Regions from separate parts of the Rhizobium sp. NZLR10 genome, predicted to be linked through region 2. Evidence: riboswitches for the same ligand, from Rfam matches in the RefSeq annotation. Region 2 holds a riboswitch; each other region holds the start of a gene.
What was found. A riboswitch is a leader RNA that binds a small molecule or an ion and turns the genes downstream of it on or off. The one in region 2 is predicted to bind cobalamin.
Positions count from the first base shown of each region.

Region 1 (4,887 bases), on a different contig from region 2:
GGCGAGCGAGCTCATGCCGACGACGGCATAGATGACGGGCGTCAGCGTCGCATCGGCGAAATAGGGGCCGCAATAGGCAAAGAGCTTGCCGAGCAGGGCGCCCATGAACAGTGAGGCGAAGAACAGGCCGCCCCTGAAGCCGGAGCCGATCGAGATCGCCGAGGCCAGGGATTTCAACAGGAAGAGGCCGATCAGCGCCGGGATCGCCACCTCGCGGGAGAGATTGAGATGCAGCGCGCCGTGGCCGGCCGAGAGCACCTGTGGCGAAATCATCGCCAGAAGTCCGACGACGATGCCGCCGAGCGCCGGGCGGAAGGGCGGGGCGATCGAGCTCTTGCGCGCCAGCTCCTCGACGAAGGAGACGCCCTGCATGATCAGGATGCCGACGCCAGCGCAGAAGCCACCGAGCAGCATAGCCGGGATATAATCGGCCGGCACGACTGCGCCGAAGCTGCCGATGTCGATGGTGAAATCGCCGTGGGTGAGCAGCCTTGCGATGAGGGTGGAAACCAGGGCCGAGACGACCACAGGGGTCAGCGAGACGATCGTATAGGTGCCGATGATCAGCTCGAAGGCGTAGAAGGCGCCGGTCAGCGGCGCGTTGAAGGCAGCGGCGATAGCGCCCGCCGCGCCGCAGCCGACGAGGGTGCGCAGATCGGAGCGGCGAAGCTGCAGCTTCAGGCCGAATTTCGAGGCGAGGCCGGCGGCAAGCTGGGTATAGCCGGCCTCGAGGCCGACGGAGGCGCCGAACCCGTTGGAAATCAGGTTCTGCACGGCAACGATGATGCTGTCGGTCAAGGACAGGCGGCCGCCATGCAGCGCATTGGCCTCGATCGGGTCAACCATCGGTTTCTTGCGCCGTTTCGCCAGTACGAACAGCAACAGGCCGAGCAGGACGCCACCGATGACGGGGGCAGTGAGAAGCAGCAGCTTGTCGTCGATCACCGACGAGCTCAGCCGCTCGCTGTCGTCGATGCCGAAGACCATCTGATGCAGTTGATTGGAGACGTAGCTCATGCCGGTGACGGCGAGACCCGAGGTGATGCCGACGACGGCACCCGCCAGCGACAGGCCGACCTCACTGCGGCGGGTCAGCGCCCGCAGCCGCCCCGGGTCGAAGAAAACACGCAGCGCTCGGAACCGGCGCCGATCCAATTGCATAAGCATGGCAAGACAACTAGGCAGGAAGAGGCCCGGTCAAGGGCGATGGCGCAGTCCGCTTGCAGTGCAATTGTGGCGAAAAGCCGGCGCCCTGGATAAATATTTGTGACGTAAGTATCTGATAAATGACGATGTTTTAGGTAGGGTAAGTCGTGTTGCTGGCGTTGCCTCGCCTGTCTAGCCACTGCCGGCCGTCGAGGGCGGTTGACTTCACCCCTGAGCTTGCCTAACCATCCCTCAACGGATGGTCACCTGACCATCCTCGGATATAACGGATGGTTCCGGATCGGTGTTACGCCTTCCGGATGAAAAGGGAATGTGACGGGGCGGACCCAAGCCGGGCGCCTTCATCACAGCCGACCCCGCGACTGTAGAGCGGTCAGGGTCTTCCATCCGGCATCGAGCCCTTCCGGCCGGCGGCTTGCAATAATGCAAGCGGGCGGGACGGGCGACATGCCGGAAAAGCCACTGGACATGCATGATGATCAACCGGGGTCGGACGCCTCTTAAGTCTACGAATCGTCCACCTTTTCATCGATGCAGCCGGGAAGGCGAGGCAGATCCGCTGGCACGATCAGGGCGACCGGTTTCCGGTCTGCCCCGATCGCGGCCGATAACCGCGAGCCAGGAGACCTGCCATCCCGTGCCGGGCGAGAAGCCCAACCCTGGGCAAGAGGCCCGCTGCCAGCACGGAGGTTGTTTTGGCTGAACGATTGAATTCGGCGCGGCCTTGTGCGGCGCGATCGAGTGGGTGGGGTGCGGCATCCCACCAAAGGGGCGTCTGCGCATGACGACCGCTCCCTCCAACACCGTCTTCATCCTCGGCGGCGCCCGTTCGGGGAAATCCCGCTTCGCCGAGTCCCTTGTCATTTCGATCGGCCTCGACCGCCATTATCTCGCGACCGGCCGCGCCTGGGATGAGGAAATGCAGGCGCGCATTGCCCAACATAGAGCCGATCGCGGCCCGTCCTGGACGACGCATGAAGAGCCGCTCGATCTCGTCGGCAAGCTTGACGCTATCGACCGCGAGGGCGGCGTCGTGCTCATCGATTGCCTGACACTCTGGGTCACCAATCTGATGATGGATGAGCGCGATATGGCGGCGGAATTTGCCGCGCTCACCGATTTTCTGCCGCAGGCGAAGGCGCAGCTCGTTTTCGTTTCCAATGAGGTCGGCCTCGGCATCGTGCCGGATAATCGCATGGCGCGGGAATTCCGCGATCATGCCGGCCGGCTGCACCAATCAATTGCGGCCAAGGCCGCCGAAGTCTATTTCATCGCGGCAGGCCTGCCGTTGAAAATGAAGGGTTAAGTTCATGAACCAGCAGAAAATTCCCGCAACCGTCATTACCGGCTTTCTCGGCGCCGGCAAGACGACGATGATCCGCAACCTGCTCACCAATGCCGGCGGCAAAAAGATCGCGCTCATCATCAACGAGTTCGGCGATCTCGGCGTCGATGGCGAGGTGCTGAAGGGCTGCGGCGCTGACAATTGCACCGAGGACGATATCATCGAGCTGACCAATGGCTGCATCTGCTGCACCGTCGCCGACGATTTCATCCCGACGATGACGAAGTTGCTCGAGCGTGAACAGCGGCCCGACCATATCGTCATCGAAACCTCGGGCCTTGCCCTGCCGCAGCCGCTGGTCGCGGCCTTCAATTGGCCTGACATTCGCACCCAGGTGACGGTCGATGGCGTCATTACCGTGGTCGACAGCGCGGCTGTCGCCGCCGGCCGTTTCGCCGACGACCACGATGCCGTCGAGGCGGCGCGCGGCGCAGATGAATCGCTCGATCACGAAAGCCCGATCGAGGAGTTGTTCGAGGATCAGCTGACTTGCGCCGATCTGATCGTACTCAACAAGACCGACCTGATCGACGCTGCCGGCCTTATCAGGGTTCGCGACGAGGTCGCCTCCCGCACGGTGCGCAAGCCGGTGATGATCGAGGCGAAAAATGGCGAGGTGTCGGCCGGAATTCTGCTCGGCCTCGGCATCGGCACGGAGGACGATGTCGCCAACCGCAAATCGCATCACGAGCTGGAGCATGAGGACGGCGCGCCGCACGACCATGACGAATTCGACAGCTTCGTCGTCGAACTCGGCCCGGTCGCCGATCCCGCCGGCTTCATTGCTGGCCTGAAGACGATTATCGCCGACCATGACGTACTGCGTCTCAAGGGTTTCGTCGATGTCGCCGGCAAGCCGATGCGCCTGCAGATCCAGGCCGTCGGCAGCCGCATCGACCATTATTTCGACCGTGCCTGGGCCCCGAGCGAAACGCGCGCCACGCGCCTCGTGGTCATCGGTCTGCACGAGATGGACCAGGACGCTGTTAGGGCGGCGATCGAGGCGCTGGCGTAATCCCATGCATCTGCTTCTGGCCCAACAGGGAACGATCAGCGACTGCGAGGAGGCGATCGACCTCGGGCAGACGCCGGGCGATATCGTGTTCCTGTCGGCCGCCGACAGCGAGCTTGCCGCCATCGCAGCCGCCCATCGCGAGCATGGGGCGGCGCCTTCGCTGAGACTTGCCAGCCTGATGAGCCTCAAGCATCCGATGTCGGTCGATACCTATGTCGAACGCACGGCGCGGCATGCCAGGCTCATCATCGTGCGTGCGCTCGGCGGTGCCAGCTATTTCCACTATACGCTGGAGGCGCTGCACGCGGCAGCGTCCCGCGCCGGTGCGCTGATTGCGGTCTTGCCGGGCGATGCCCGGCCGGATGCGGGGCTCGTTCCTTTTTCCAACGTTGATCTCGACGATATGAATGCGCTCTGGGCCTATCTGATCGAAGGCGGCGACGCCAATGCGCGCGGCTTTCTCGATTATGCCTCGGCGATGTTGTCAGGTGCCGAGAAGCCGGCGCCGGCAGTGCCTTTGATGAAGGCGGGCATCTGGTGGCCGGGGCGGGGGCTGATCGGGGTGCAGGAGTGGCGGCAGGTTGCCGGTTCGCATGTCGCGCCGCCTTCGTCCGTCGAGCAGGGGGGTATCCCACATTCGACGGAGGAGGTGGCGTTTGGGCCAATCGTCGCCATCAGCTTCTACCGCGCCCTCGTCCAGAGCGGCGAGACCGCCCCGATCGAGGCACTGGTCGAAGCGCTGGCGGCGCTCGGCCTGCGGCCACTGCCGGTTTTTGCCTATAGCCTCAAGGACCCCGTCTCGACAGGTATTCTCGAAAGCGTGTTTGCGGCACTGAAACCCGATGTCGTCATCAACACGACCGGCTTTGCCGTCTCGGCACCAGGTGCTGACCGGCAGCCGACGGTGCTGGAAGCGAATGGGGCGGTGGTGCTGCAGGCGATCCTGTCGGCCTCGTCGCGGGAGGCTTGGGCCGCTTCCGCGCAAGGCTTGTCGGCACGAGATCTCGGCATGAACGTGGCGCTTCCTGAAGTCGACGGCCGGGTGCTGGCGCGGGCGATCTCTTTCAAGACGGCAGCGCGTTATGACGCGGCTGTCGAGACCAACATCGTCTGCAGCGAACCCGATACCGGCCGGGTGAGTTATACGGCTGAACTTGCCGCCAACTGGGCGCGCCTGCGGAAGAGATCGGCCGGTGATCGCCGCATCGCGCTTGTCATGGCGAATTATCCGAACCGCGACGGCCGGCTCGGCAACGGCGTCGGCCTCGATACGCCGGCCGGCACCATCGCGGTGCTTCGCGCCATGGGAGCCGCGGGTTACCCGGTCGCCGACATTCCGGCAGATGGGGACGCGCTGATC
Region 1 is NZ_JABDWE010000016.1:123,991-128,877, forward strand. It holds gene HJB82_RS22840 (chloride channel protein) at 1-1,167, opposite strand, end outside; cobalamin riboswitch at 1,421-1,817, shown strand; gene cobU (bifunctional adenosylcobinamide kinase/adenosylcobinamide-phosphate guanylyltransferase) at 1,949-2,473, shown strand; gene cobW (cobalamin biosynthesis protein CobW) at 2,478-3,527, shown strand; gene cobN (cobaltochelatase subunit CobN) at 3,532-4,887, shown strand, end outside.
Region 1: it holds a riboswitch for cobalamin, as region 2 does, so the genes downstream of both, cobU (bifunctional adenosylcobinamide kinase/adenosylcobinamide-phosphate guanylyltransferase) here and bluB (5,6-dimethylbenzimidazole synthase) in region 2, are expected to answer to the same signal.

Region 2 (4,887 bases):
TGCGGCTCGGTCGGCGATGTTCCCGACCGGCGTATCAACACGGGCATCGCCGCTGACGGTCACATCACGAGCACTCATGCCCATGTCTGATAGCAACCCAAAACGCGCAAACGCAGTGTGTCTTTGATGTGTGAATAAATCATAAAGTGGAAAGGGATGCCGGAGCACACGTATCCGCCATTGCGCCCGCCGGGGATTTGGCTTGCTCAGCTGTTTTCCGCGATTGCCTCTTCGGGCTCGGGCTCGGGCTCGGGCTGGCGGCGTTTGCGGCGGCGCGTCGTCAGTTCGGCGCCGGCATCGCGCGGCAGGCGCAGGAAGGTGATGCAGGCCAGCGCCGAAATCGCCGAGACGCTGAAAAAGGCGATGTGGAAATCCGATACCAGCAGCCTGCCGCCGTGGAAGCTGCTCGAAATTTCGAGGATGCCTCCGGCAATCGCCACACCCATTGCCATGGAGATCCGCTGGGCAACGGCGTTGATTGCGGTTGCCTGGCTGCTGTCGGCGTCATCGACATCGCCGAAGGCCATGGCGTTGACGCCCGAGAAGGCCATCGAGCGGAACAGGCCGCCGATCAGCAGACAGGCCATGATCAAATACAGCGGCGTTTCGACGGTAAAGAGGCCGTTGATGCCGAGGAAGATCGCCGCCAGCAAGGTGGTGATCGATATCACGGTGCGGAAGCCGAAGGCATTGAAGGTGCGCGAAGCGGCGAATTTCGAGCCCATGGAGCCGAGCGCGCTGACGAAAGTGACCGAGCCTGATTGCAGCGGCGTCAGGCCGAAGCCGAGCTGCAGCATCAGCGGCATCAGGAAAGGCAGAGCGCCGAGCCCCATGCGGAAATTCGAGGCGCCGAGGATCGCTGCTCGGAACATCGGGTAGCGGAACATCTTCGGATCGAGAAGCGGATAGGGCGCGCGGCGGGCATGGAGGAGATAGAGGAGGCCGGCAAGGATGCCAATAGCCACCGTGACATACCCGTAGATCACGGGCACGGCCGGCAGGCTGATCACCGACAGGCCGAAGACGAAGCCGGAAAAGCCGATGCCGCAGAGGAAGAAGCCCGGAAAATCCATCGGCCGCGGGCTGCGCCGCCCGACCGCCGGCAGGAAACGCGTGACGAGGATGATGCCGAGCACGCCGATCGGCACGTTGATCCAGAAGATCCAGTGCCAGCTGAGATAGGTGGTGAGGAAACCGCCGATCGGCGGGCCCATCATCGGGCCGATCAGCGCGGGAATGGTCAGCCAGGCCATGGCATCGACGAGTTCGTGGCGCGGCGTTCCCCTGACCAGCAGCAGGCGGCTGACCGGCGTCATCATCGAGCCGCCGGCGCCCTGGATCAGCCGCGCGACGACGAAGGCCGCGATCGAGTTTGAAAAGGCGCAGGCGACCGAGCCGATCATGAAAACGAAGATCGCCAAACGGAAGATGTTACGCGCGCCGAACCGATCCGACATCCAGCCGCTGATCGGGATGAAGATCGCCAGCGCCACGAGATAGCTGGTGACGGCGAGCTTCAGCGCAATCGGCGAGGTGCCGATATCGGCCGCGATCGCCGGCAGGCTGGTGGCTATGACGGTCGAATCCATCTGTTCCATGAACAGGGCGACCGCAAGGATCATCGGGGTGAAGCGGGGCACGGGCAACCGGGATGCTGGTGTGGATTGTTCAGCCATACGCCTTCGCCAGCGGCTAGGATATAGAAACAATCGACGCTGCGGCCTGCCGAGCCGCTTCAAACCGACGCGGGTGATCAAATCAGATGGGTGTCCGTTTCTTGCTGTTTAGGAGAGGGTTCCATCGCACAAAATCTCTAACGTGCAGATACAAGGGGGTGAGCGGCGAAGTCGCGAATGCGGTGAGCGCGGGCGAAGGGCAATGAATGGTGTGCCGTGCGGCCCCCTCATCCGACCCTTCGGGCCACCTTCTCCCCGCTGGGGAGAAGGGGACTCCCGGCTTGCCGTAGCGCTGCTTTCCTGAAATAGATGCGCCGTCAGGTGCCCGCCGGCCAGGCGGGAGAATCGGGAATCCGGTGCAAGACCGGAACGTGCCCAACGCTGTAAGGCTGACGTCTGCCGCTAATCATGCCACTGGCTTTGCCGGGAAGGCTGCGGCAGACGGATGACGCCAAGTCAGAAGACCGGCCTGGCAAGATAGACCCAACCCGCGCGGACGGCGGGCGGTTGCGTTGTTGGGGATTTGACGATGCGACCCTTTGATGAGGATGCCCTTCCGGCGGCGTCCGGTTTTTCCTTGGCCGAACGCGAGGCCGTCTATCATGCGATCTTGACGCGGCGCGACGTTCGCAGCCAGTTCCTGCCTGACCCCTTGCCGGACGACGTCGTGGAACGGCTGCTGACGGCCGCTCATCACGCACCCTCCGTCGGCTTCATGCAGCCGTGGAATTTCATTCTGGTGAAAAGTCCAACGGTGCGCGCGCGCGTCCGCGATGCCTTTGCCAAGGCGAACGAAGAGGCGGCATTGATGTTTGAGGGCGAACGGCAGCAGGCCTACCGCTCCCTCAAGCTCGAAGGCATCGCAGAGGCGCCGCTCGGCATCTGCGTGACCTGCGATCCCACGCGCAGCGGCAGCGTGGTGCTGGGGAGGACGCACAATCCGCGGATGGATAGCTATTCCACCGTCTGCGCCATCCAGAATCTCTGGCTTGCGGCGCGCGCCGAAGGGATCGGTATCGGCTGGGTCAGCATCTTTCACGAAGGCGACCTGAAAACGATTCTCGGCATACCCGAGCATATCGAGGTGGTCGCCTGGCTCTGCGCCGGTTTTGTCGATCGGCTCTATGATCAGCCGGAACTCTCCGTCAAAGGTTGGCGGCAGCGGCTGCCGCTCGAGGAACTCGTCTTCCACGACGGCTGGGGGCGGACCGAGCCGTAGCCAATTACTGCTGCTGCTGGGGTTGGGGGCCAGGTGCGGCAGGATTGGCGAGATCGATCGAGCCCTGGTCACCGGCAAGGAACTGCGGGCCGACCTGGCGGACCTTGTTCTGCGTTGGGTCGTACGGGCGCTCCGGCACGGATGGCTGCGGCGCGGCAGCCGTACCATCCTTCACCGGCGGATTGGTGTGGATGGTGGTGATCGAGCCTTGTTGCGGCGGCTGGCTTACCGCCTGCTTGCCGCGCATCTCGTCATAATAGGCGGTGAGATTGCAGGCGCAGGAGGTCTTTTCGCCGGGCGTGCGGTTCTTGTAGGCAAAAGCGTTTTTCATGGCGCTGTAGGGTGTGCCGGTCGCGACCGAGATCATGTTCGAGGCTTCGGTGCTCGTCACCTCGCGATAGAACAGTTGGGTTTCGATCCCCGGGCACATCTTGGCGCAGGTCTGGGCATCGCGGCCGAAATCGACCGAAGTGGCGTTCGAGCTGATCGGGAAGAAACCGCCATCGCAGCTGCGCACGCACATGGTGCTGACCGGCGACAGCATCTCGGCTCGCGGCAGGCCGTAGCGCGGGTCGGCCTCCTCACCACCGCCGAGCGGTATGAAGGTATCGGAGCGCATCGCCTGTTCCTCGACGCTCGGGGCAGGGTCGTTGGCGCTGCGCTCGTCAGGCGCATAGAAATTCTCGCTGTTGCAGCCATTGCTATCGAGCGCAGACATCAGCTCCCGCCGGGCGCCGTCATCGGCGCCGTTCCGGCCGGTCAGCTCGTTGCGGCGATCCTGGAGGTAACCGATATTGTCGATCATTCGGGCTTCGGAGTCCGAGAGCTCGGCGCAATAATCGGCATTCTGGCCGCCGATCACCACCATGCTGCCCGAGGTGCAGCCGTAACTGCGCAGGTCGTTGCGAACCTTGCGCAGCTCGAGGTTCTGCTCGGCCATGGCGCTGGAATATTGGCGGGCTTCCGGACCGTTGCCATTGCCGATCGATCGCGGCAGGTCGGCGAGACGGCCGCGCAGGTCCTCACAGACGGCACTAGTCTGCGCGGCGGCGGGCGCTGAGAAAGCGAGGAGGACGGCGAGAGACAGGTTTCGGCGTTTCACGGCGTCGTCCCGGAATGAGCAAACGGTCGGTGGGTCGAATGCGACGTCAACGGCCGCGCGTTTTCCCTTAACGGATTTCTCTTAATAAGCTCAGAGAAAATCCCACCGTATTTTCGTAATCTTATCCAGCAATCGCCTGGGACTCGGTTAAAATGACAGGCATTCCCGACGAGATCCGACCCTCAGCACCGACATCAGGCGTAGCGGAAACCCAACACGGCCTTCACGTCTTCGCGGACGGTTGTTTTGAGCCCGGTTCCGGGCATGGAGGCTGGTCGTTTGTCGCTTATCGCGATGCGGTGGAAATCGCGGCGGACTTAGGTGGCGTTGGAGATTCCAGCAATAATTCGATGGAATTGACCGCCGTTCTCAGGGCGGCCATGTGGATCAACAGCCAAACAACCGGCGAAGCTGCGACCATCTGGTCCGATTCCGTCTATGCCGTCAAAGGCTGTAACAGCCGGCGACATATCTGGAAGAACAATGGCTGGAAGAAAAGCAGCCCGAATGGACATGGCCGACGGCGAACGATCGATAATGCGGAACTCTGGAAAGCGATCGATCTTCAATTATCCCGGAACGCCCTGGTGACCATTGCCTGGTGCAAGGGTCATTCAGGGATTATCGGCAACGAACGCGCGGATGCGCTCGCGGGCAGAGGACGCCTGTCGATAGAGGGTGGTTGACAGGGCGTCGGGCCGGTCTCAAGCGCCTGTCGTTTGCTTGCCGGCAACCGGCTTAAGCCGGTTGCGATGCTTCGACGACGGCCAGCGCCGCCATGTTGACGACGCCGCGGGAGGTGACCGAGGGGGCAAGGATGTGGGCAGGCAGGGCGGTGCCAAGGAGGATCGGGCCGACATGCAGACCATCGGTCATCGACTTCACCACGC
Region 2 is NZ_JABDWE010000021.1:7,477-12,363, forward strand. It holds gene HJB82_RS26250 (MFS transporter) at 207-1,622, opposite strand; cobalamin riboswitch at 1,979-2,164, shown strand; gene bluB (5,6-dimethylbenzimidazole synthase) at 2,206-2,895, shown strand; gene HJB82_RS26260 (DUF2865 domain-containing protein) at 2,900-3,997, opposite strand; gene HJB82_RS26265 (ribonuclease H) at 4,150-4,683, shown strand; gene HJB82_RS26270 (NADP-dependent malic enzyme) at 4,736-4,887, opposite strand, start outside.

Region 3 (4,887 bases), on a different contig from region 2:
TAGGGCCGATAGCTGAAATTCTGTCCGACGAAGCTTCCCGGTCCATCGTAATTGCTCGCCGCGATCGTCTCTCCGTCCGGCTTGACCACATAAATGTCGGAGGATTTCAGCAGCCCGTTGATCTCCTTGAGATAGAGATTGGCCGCGCCGCGCAGTGCTGCATCTTCAGGCGCACTCACCAGTTCCTTGATATCGTCGTGATCGGCGATCAGCGCCGGAAGCGCCTCGTAGCGGTTGAGATGACCGCTGAGCGCCGAGACGGCAAGGCGCAGCGCCGTTCTCGCCTGCGCCGAAGCTTCCCCCATATAGGCGCGCGTCGCGATCGCGCCTCCATAGGTGAAGAAGACGAAGATGATCAGCGGCATCACCAGCAGCGCCGCTATCGCACGATATCTCGAAGACAGATCCTGCTCCTCCCCTTTCTGCCTCCACTCCCCAGTGAGGCATACCCGACGGCACAAGTCTAATAATACCCACAGTGATTTCCAAGGGCCCGTCGAAACTTGACACCCGGCAAAGGCCGATGTCCTATTGCGGCATTGTAGGGAACCCGATCATGAGCGACGACCAGACGCCCGCCGACAGCAAGCTCACCAGCTCCAAGCGTCGATGGGCGGCTGAAGGTAAATTCCTGACCGGCCGCATCAGCCGTCCCGAAGCTGAGCGCCTGCCGCCCGGCCAGCACCTCGTCAAAAACTGGCCGGTGCTCGATCTCGGCCAGCAGCCCGTCATCTCCACGAATAGCTGGCGTCTCGAGCTGCGCGGCCTCGTCGAAACGCCGCTCACCCTAACCTGGACCGACTTCCAGGCGATCGAGCAGAGCACCAAGGTCAGCGATATCCACTGCGTCACCACCTGGTCGCGCTACGACAACAAATGGAAAGGCGTTTCGACCCGCGATCTGCTCGATCGCGCCATGCCAAAGCCCGAAGCCGGTTACGTCATGCTGACGAGTTATGACGGCTATACCACCAACCTGCCGCTTGCCGATTTCGCCGCCGAGGATGCGATCCTTGCGACATCGTGGGAATGCCTGCCGCTGACGCCGGATCACGGCGGCCCGATGCGCCTCGTCGTACCGCATCTCTATTTCTGGAAAAGCGCCAAATGGCTGCGCCGCATCGAGCTGATGCCCGCCGACCAGGCCGGCTTTTGGGAAAAGAACGGTTACCACATCTATGGCGATCCGTGGCGCGAGCAGCGCTATTCCGACGATTGAGCCTTCGGCCGCAGAAAGCGGCCCAGCGCAAACGTCACAAGGGCGAACAGAGCGGCGAGCCCCGTCAGCGACGCCATGCTGGCGGGATGAAACGGCACTTTGCTCCAGCGCGGCTTGACGACATCGGCTGTGTTGAAGGCCTCGCCGCTGAACCTGCAAGTGATGAGTGCCAGGCTGCGCCGCACCATGTCGGCATCGACCGCGGAAATGATTTCATTAGCCGCAACGGCCTCCCGCGGCATCTCACGCATCTCAAGCAATACCGCCTTGGCCGCCGCGAGATAAGCATGAGCACATTCGTTGAACGGGCTCTCCTCGTCGCTCACGCTGCCCGGCATCCGCCCCCAGAGACAATAGGAATATTGGATTTCGGCATAGTTCAGAACGCGCCGGAACAGCTCGTTTGTATCAGTCGCGCGTGACGCCAACCCGATAATTTCGCCGCGGTAGTCTGAAATCACCGCCATCTCGCCATGCGAGATTTCCGGGATATCGAGGCCGGTATCGCTGCCGCCGACGCTGCGGCTATGGGCAAGCGCGTTTTCGCCAACCGCACAAAACCAAGCGGCGGCGGCAAACGCCGTCGACAGAATCGATATGGTTTTGCTGCTTTTCATACTCGCTCGAAAAACTTGAGGGCGCCGGCAAGGCGGCGCCCCTCGATGCGTTCAGTGAAATGCCGGTGCCGGTCGAGCCCGCTGCCCGCCCTTCACGGCAAGCAGCTTTTCCGCCAGCGCTCCGAAGCCAAGACCGAGCGTTGCCCAGAGGATCACCTGCATGCCGAGCGAGGTCGTGCGGAAACGCCAGAGCACCATCGCCGAGAACTTCTCCGGCACTTCGTTGATCGACGGCAGCAAATAGAGCACCAGGCCCATGAAGACGAGATAGGTGATGCCGGCGATGATCGCCCCGTTCCACAGACCGAAACGCTCGGAAAGGCGCCGCGACAGCGCCACCGCGGCAATCAAAGCAGCGATCGAGACGACGATCATCAGGAAGAACAGCTCGGTCCTGACGCCGATCGTATCGGGATTGCCGACCGCCGGCGGATTGGCCGGATACTTGATACCGGGAACGACGACGATCGCCACGAAGGCGGCAAGGGCGATGACCGCCGAGGTGCCGCGTGCCGAAAGCCTGCTGATGCGGCCGTGCACGAAAGCGAAAGCGAGCGCGAAAAGCCCGCCGACGGCAATGCTGTAGGCCATGACGCCGGTGAAGAGGCCAAGACCGGCCTGCGTGGCACGGCTGACGATCTCAGGTTCGGCAGCTTCGCCCGCCGCCTGGGCGCTCGCCTCCTCGAAGGCGATCGCCGCATCGACCAGCGGCTCGCCGAAGATATGCGCGAAAGCAAAAACCAGAATGCCAGCGATCAGCCCCGCGAGCATGCCGCGAAGTAGAAGATTTCCGACCATGTCAGGATCCCCCTTAGTGGCAGGGAAAGCCGAGGAGATGACGGCCGTCATGCACGAATTCGTGCACATACATGCCGTTGAACAGCGCCATCGCGCCTTCCTCGGTGCCGACGAAATAGATGGCGATCAGCATCAACAGGCCGCCGAAGATCGCCCAAGGCAGGATTTCTCCTACCGGGATTGGCGCCGGTGCCGCGACGGGCGCAAAAGTGGTGTCAGACATGTATTCCTCCGGGAATGACGCGTTCAGTCGAAAGAGTGCTTATGCGGCAGGGTCTGACTTCCAGCGCGAAGAACCTTCGACACGCTGGTCACAGCGGCGCGACCGTGCCGGATTTACACCGGCTTCCAAACCCGCAACAGCACGGTTATATCTGCAGGCCGAAGAGCCTGTCAACGAAACTTCATGAAGCGGCGAAGGGCTGTTCCCACCGCTATCCGGAGATCGCAACGACCGTGAATACGCGTCTTATCTGGATCTGCCACGGCGCGACTGCAGCGAGCCGCAAGGCCCTGTTCCCGCTCGATGAACCGCTGGACAACAAGGCCGCGGAAGAAGCGGCCAGGATGACCGCCCTGCCCCGCGCCGATCGTATTGTCACCAGCCCGGCTTTGCGCGCCCGCCAGACGGCCGAAGCCCTCGGCCTCGACGCCCGGATAGATCAGGCGCTTCGCGACTGCGATCACAGGCGCTGGGCCGGCAGGTCGATCGCAGCGATCGAGGCAGAAGAGCCGGAGAACCTCATGGCCTGGATGTGCGATCCTGAAGCGGCTCCGCACGGGGGCGAGAGCCTTGTTGATCTCAGAACACGTGTCGGCGGTTGGATGGACAATGAATCCGCTCTCGGCGGCCGTGTGATCGCCGTCAGCCACGCGGCCGTCATCCGAGCGGCGATCGCGTACGTACTTCAGGCGCCGCTCTCCTCCTTCTGGCTCGTCGACGTCGAGCCGCTTGGCATTGTTCGCATGACCAGCAATGGACGGCGCTGGTCTCTGCGATTCCAGCATTAGCGATCCCTCATTTTATCCAGCCTTACACAAGCAAATCGCGTCATCTCTATTGAACCCGGTTCTACCGGGACTACTTCCTTGTCCCAAGGAGATGGAAGACATGACATATGACTGGAGTGGGGAGCGCACGCGGCGCCTGCGTTTGGTGCGTGTCGCCACAATTGCGGTTCTGGTCGGTCTCATCGTCAGCGTACCGCTGCTGATCGTTACCGCCTGAAGCACGAAAAGGGCGAGCGGTGCCACGGCACGCTCGCCTTCGTTCTTTCCCCCGCCTGCCGGTCTGCAACCACGACGACGATCGCGCTCAGCGTTTTACCCGGTTCCGCGAAAGCGCCCTCAGTCCCTCCACGGCACAGCCATAGGCTGCCCCTCTGATAATTCGCCTTCTGGTTTCAACGAACATTTCAGACTTTCATGATTACTTCGGCGCGGGTGGAGTCGGAGAAGACCATATGCCGGTGTTTTTCCAAAGCAAGGCCGGAAGGCAATGCGTGTCGATTGTCGGGCTTGGGATAACCCTCTGGCTCCTCGGCGCGCTGTTGCAGCTTGACGACAGCCTTGTCTTCTTCATGACCGGTTTCGGCGAATACGGCGCCGACAAGCTCGTTCTGGCGCTCGGTATCGCCGGCGCCATGAGCTTCATCTATTCGGTGCTGCGCATCGCCGACCTGCGCAAGGAAACCGAACTGCGCGCCGCCGCTCAGGCGAAGGCCGATTGGACCGCCACCCACGACCATCTGACCAAACTGCCGAACCGCTACGCCTTCGAGCGCAAGATTCTCTCACGGCCAGTCAAGGACGACGAGTACGAGGTCGAAGAGTGGAGCCGCAACGTCACCATCTTCTCCGTCGATCTCGACGGCTTCAAGAAGGTCAACGATCTCGTCGGTCACAAGGGCGGCGACGTTCTGTTGATCGAGGTTGCCAGACGGATCTGCGCGCTCGGCAACGCCGATTGCGTCTATCGCTTCGGCGGCGACGAATTCATCATTGTCGCCTTTGCTCTGACGGCGCAGCGCGAGGAGCGTTTTGCCAGGCTGCTGATCCAAGCCGTCACCCGGCCGATCCATATCGATGGTTTTGCCGTCGAAGTCGGCGCCAGCGTCGGCTATGACCGTTGGGCCGAGCGAGCCGAACCGCTGGAAGATGCCGCTCATCGTGCCGACCTCGCCATGTACGAGGCGAAATCTCGAGGACCCAACCACTATTTCGTTTTCGAACCTGCAATGCAGGACAAGGTAA
Region 3 is NZ_JABDWE010000020.1:28,797-33,683, forward strand. It holds gene HJB82_RS25585 (sensor histidine kinase) at 1-365, opposite strand, end outside; gene HJB82_RS25590 (sulfite oxidase-like oxidoreductase) at 557-1,219, shown strand; gene HJB82_RS25595 (hypothetical protein) at 1,204-1,836, opposite strand; gene HJB82_RS25600 (CbtA family protein) at 1,888-2,634, opposite strand; gene HJB82_RS25605 (CbtB domain-containing protein) at 2,648-2,857, opposite strand; adenosylcobalamin (AdoCbl) riboswitch at 2,871-3,013, opposite strand; gene HJB82_RS25610 (histidine phosphatase family protein) at 3,091-3,645, shown strand; gene HJB82_RS25615 (bifunctional diguanylate cyclase/phosphodiesterase) at 4,098-4,887, shown strand, end outside.
Region 3: it holds a riboswitch for cobalamin, as region 2 does, so the genes downstream of both, HJB82_RS25605 (CbtB domain-containing protein) here and bluB (5,6-dimethylbenzimidazole synthase) in region 2, are expected to answer to the same signal.

Region 4 (4,887 bases), on a different contig from region 2:
ATTCCCAGCCGCTCAATCCATGACGTATTGGATATGATGCCGGCCATGCACGGCCGATTTCTGGACATGGGCGCGAACGCCGAAAACACGGGCGATCATATCCTCCGTCAGCACATGCTCCGGTGCGCCCGAGGCGACGACCTCGCCCTTCTGAAGCACCGCCAGGCTGTCGCAGAACATCGCCGCCAGGTTGAGATCGTGCAGCGCGACGATGCAGGTGATGCCGAGTTTCGAGATCAGTTGGAGAATGTCGAGCTGATGCTGGATATCGAGATGATTGGTCGGCTCGTCGAGCAACAACTCGCTCGGCGCCTGCGCCAGCGACCGCGCGATATGGACACGCTGGCGCTCGCCGCCCGACAGCGTCTGCCAGAGCTGGCCCGCCCGCTCCCCCATGTCGACCCGTAACAAGGCCTCATCGACCGCGGCATCGTCCTCCGCGCCCCAGGGCGAGAGCAGCCCGCGATGTGGCGTGCGGCCGAGCCGCACCGCGTCGCGCACCGTCAGCTGCGTATCGGTCGTCGACTGTTGCTCGACGAAGGCGATGCGCCGCGCAAGGGCTGCGCGTGACAGCGAGGCGATATCGTCTTCGCCCAGCCGGATGACGCCACTGCGGACCTTCCGCAGCCGGCAGATCAGCCTGAGCAGGCTCGATTTGCCGGAGCCGTTCGGCCCGAGCAGACCGAGCACCTTGCCCTTTGCCACCGTCAGGCTGACGCCGTTGACGATGACCGTGTCGCCGGCGGCGAAACTCACCGCATCGATGGTAATGCTCATGCACTCCTCCGGACGCGATAGAGGATGACGGCGAAGGCCGGCGCGCCGAAGAGCGCCGTGACGACGCCGATCGGCAGGACCTGCTGCGGGATGATGATGCGCGAGACGATATCGGCGCCGACCATGTAGATTGCGCCGCCGAGCGCCGTTGCCGGCAGCAGCCGCCGATGGCCCGGCCCGACGAGAAAGCGGGCGGCATGCGGAATGACGAGGCCGACGAAGCCAATCGAGCCCACCACGCTGACGACGCTTGCCGTCATCGCCGCCGTCAGGCCGAACAGCAGGATCTGGACGCGGCGCACGGCAATGCCGAGCGAGGCCGCCGCATCCGTGCCGAAGGAGAAGGCGTCGAGCGCCCTGACATGGACCATGCAGATGACGAAGCCGGCAAGCGCGATCGGCACCGAGAGATAGACATCCGGCCAGCGCACGCCGCTGAGCGACCCCAGAAGCCAGAACAGGATGCCGCGCGCCTGCTCGGCATTCGCCGATGTCGTCACTATGTAGGAGGTCAGCGCATTGAAGAGCTGCGAGCCGGCGACGCCGCAAAGGATGATGCGCTCGCCGGTTCCCCCCGCACCCGTCGCAAGGAAGCCGATCAGCAGAAAGGCGATGACCGCGCCGATGAAGGCGCCGCTCGACAGGCCGAAAACACCGTAGCCGAAGCCGAGGATCATCACGCACACCGCTCCCGTCGAGGCGCCGGCAGAGATGCCGAGCACGTAGGGTTCGGCCAGCGGATTGCGCAGCAGCGCCTGCAGCACGGCGCCACAGAGCGAGAGCGACGCGCCGGCGCTGGCCGCAACCAGCGCCCGGCTCAGCCGATAATCCCAGACGATGCCCTGGTGGATGCGGCTGAGCTCGAAATCCGTGCCGAACAGCCGGTTCGACACCGCCTCCGCCGTGGTCGCTAGCGGGATCGCGATCTCCCCGATCGAAACAGCGAGACTGATCATCAGGCCGAGAAGCAGAAAGGCAGAAATGGTGAGCGCGCCAAGCGCCCACCATCCGTGTTGTCTGACCGACATTGCCTTCACTGCGAGAGACCGAAGGACTTGATGCCGTTCGCCAAGGTCTCGATGCCGTCGATCGTACGGATCGTCGGGTTCATCGATTGCGCGTCCATCATCACGAAGTGCTCGTTCTTGACCGCGTCAAGCTCCTTGGTCACCGGGTCGTTCTCGAGAAAATCGATCTTGACCTTCGGATCGTCGGCGGCGTAGCGGCGCCGGTCCATGGTCGCCAACACGATAACCGCCGGGTTCACCTGAGAAATGGTTTCCCAGCCAACCAGCGGCCATTCCTCTTCGGTTGTCACGACATTCCTGGCGCCGATCGCCTTCAGGATATAGGCAGGCGCGCTGTTCTTGCCAGCGATGAAAGCATCGCCATTGACTTGCTTGCTGGAGAACCAGAAGACGATGGGCAGGTTCTTGCCCGATGCGCCTGATATCGACGCGACGGCATCCGCCTCGCGCTTCTTCAACTTGGAAATCAGCGCATCGCCGCGCTCCCTCACGTCGAAGATCTCCGAGAGCTCGGCGATCTCACGGTAGACCAGCTCCATCGTGAACAGCTCCTTGCGCACACCGTCGCCGCCATCGGTGTTGACCTTGGCGACGCAATCGGCCGGCGCGAGATAGGTATTGATCCCGAGATCCTGGAACTGCTCCCGCTTGCCGACGGAGCCCTGCGCGCCGACATGCCATTCGAACTCGGCCGCCACCAGGTCGGGCTCCCGCCCAACAACGGATTCGAAGCTCGGATCATTGTCGGCGAGACGCTTTATCTTGCTGTTAGCCTCGGCATATTGCGGCAGGACGGGACCTACCCAGACGGCCGTACCAGCAATCTTCTCGGCAAGGTCGAGCGAGAAGAGAATTTCAGTCATGCCCTGGCCGATCGAAACGATCTTCGACGGCGCCTTCTGGAACGTCACCTGCTGACCGCAATTGGTGATGGTCAAAGGATATTGGGTGGCGGCAAGGCTCGGTGCCGCAAGGCCGATCAGCCCGAAGGCAAATGTCATGGTGGCGAGAATCTGGCGCATGAAAAACCTCGATTGAAGAGAAAAAGCATGGTTATGCCGCACCCGCGGCCGAAGGCACGGTGATACGTGCGCTAACCGCAGGAGGCCCAATCGAGACGGATGCATGCCGAAATTCGGCGAAGGTTCAGAAGGTCAATCATGTCTGTTCCTTGTCCGGGCATCCCCGCCCGGTTGATTGGATCGTGATTGACGGCAGGTCTCCTGGCTTGCGGATATCCGTCGGTTCATCCGCCTTCCCGCGATATCTCGCAGTGGCAGGGCTATAAGCCCTTCAGAGATGGCCAGTCGCTGGCCACACCTGAGATGATCGACAATCCGCATACAGTTGCGGGGGCAGCCACGGTCTCGGTCCCTGCTGGGTCGTCCTTACCGTGTTCCCTATTAATCCCCTTGGAGTCATCTTCAGGGAACCGTCGCCCCCAGTTACGTCGCCTGCCCGCAAGACGTCAATGCCTATTGCGGAGGATTGGGTTCGTGCGGGTGAAAAATAGAGACGGAACGTAGGGGGCCTGTTGGCCGGTGTAATACCTGCATCCTCGCCTCCTCAGGATGAGGCTCTCTTGAGCGTTGGCGCCGCTTTCTCCCGTTCCCGCTGTCGTGAGCGCGGCATCCGCCAACGTCCCTGATGCTGATGTGCGCAGCCCGAGAGGGCGAAACCTCGAAGCACGCCGCACGCTACTTCTTGCTACAACGCATCCAGCGGTATCTTCAGATACCGCCGCCCATTTCCCTCCGGCTCCGGCAATCTGCCTCCCCGAATATTCACCTGTAGCGCGTGCAACATCAGTTTCGGCTTCGGCAGCGTGCGGTCGCGCGCCTGGCGCAGCGCCACAAAGCCGGCCTCGTCGATGCCTGATATATGCGGGTTACCGTTTTTCTGGGCGGCCACCTTGCTTTCCCAGCGCGCGTGGCGCCCGCCGGGCTGATAGTCGTGGCCGGAAAAGAGCCGGGTCTCATCGGGCAGCGACAGGATGACCTGGATCGAGTGCCAGAGGGCGCTGGCGCTGCCGCCGGGGAAATCCGTGCGCGCCGTGCCGGAATCCGGCGTAAATACGGTGTCGTGCACGAAGGCGGCATCGCCGATCAGATAGGTCACCGAAGCAAGCGTATGGCCGGGCGAAAACATCACACGGGCTTCAAGCCCACCGATCTCGAAGGTGTCGCCATCGGCAAACAGCCGGTCCCACTGCGAGCCGTCGGTTTCGAGTGCCGGCAAGTTGTAGATCTCCTTCCAGAGCACCTGGACGTCGGTGACATGGGCGCCGATCGCCGTCGGCGCGCCGGTCTTTCTCTTGAGGTAATGCGCGGCGGAGAAATGATCGGCATGCGGATGCGTGTCGAGGATCCACGCGACCGTCAGCCCCTCGCTGTCAATATGAGCGAGGATGGCGTCGGCATTCGCCGTTCCCGTCGCGCCCGACATCTCGTCGAAATCGAGCACCGGGTCGATGATGGCACAGCGTTTTGTCACCGGGTCTGAAACGACATATTGCACGCTGCAGCTGCGGGGCTCGAAGAAAGCCTTCACACCAGCCGCCTGCCCAGCCCGCTTTTCCAGCCAGCGGCGTGCGCCGGCAAGATCGAAGCCGAGTCTTTGGCCGAAGACCTCGACCTCTCCGGGCTGCATCCGCCCGTCGAGCACCTCTCCCAGCACATAGAGCGTCAGCGCCCGTGTGCCGCTCTTGCAATGAGCAACGACCGGCCCCTTCGCCTGCGTCATCGCCATCTGGAAAGCGCGGATATCGGCCTCGGTGATCTCGGCCCCTTTCACCGGCACGAAGCTGTAGGCGAGCCCCGCGGCAGCAGCAGCAGCCTTTTCCGCGGCATTGCCAGGCTGCCCCGGCTCCTCGCCATCCGGCCGGGCATTGATGACGCCGGCAAAGCCGTTTGCCGCAAAAGCGGCAAAGCCCGCGGCATCGGGCTGTCCCGTCACCGATATCAGCTCATTGACCCTCACGGATGTCATCGAAGCCCCCATGCTACCTGCATCATGCAGTATCGCATGTATATCGATACAATCTCACAAGTATATTGCCGAGCGCAAGAATAGCCGCCTGGCG
Region 4 is NZ_JABDWE010000003.1:373,130-378,016, reverse strand. It holds gene HJB82_RS07465 (ABC transporter ATP-binding protein) at 13-777, opposite strand; gene HJB82_RS07460 (iron ABC transporter permease) at 774-1,805, opposite strand; gene HJB82_RS07455 (ABC transporter substrate-binding protein) at 1,811-2,827, opposite strand; cobalamin riboswitch at 3,001-3,257, opposite strand; gene blh (bifunctional sulfur transferase/dioxygenase Blh) at 3,513-4,793, opposite strand.
Region 4: it holds a riboswitch for cobalamin, as region 2 does, so the genes downstream of both, HJB82_RS07455 (ABC transporter substrate-binding protein) here and bluB (5,6-dimethylbenzimidazole synthase) in region 2, are expected to answer to the same signal.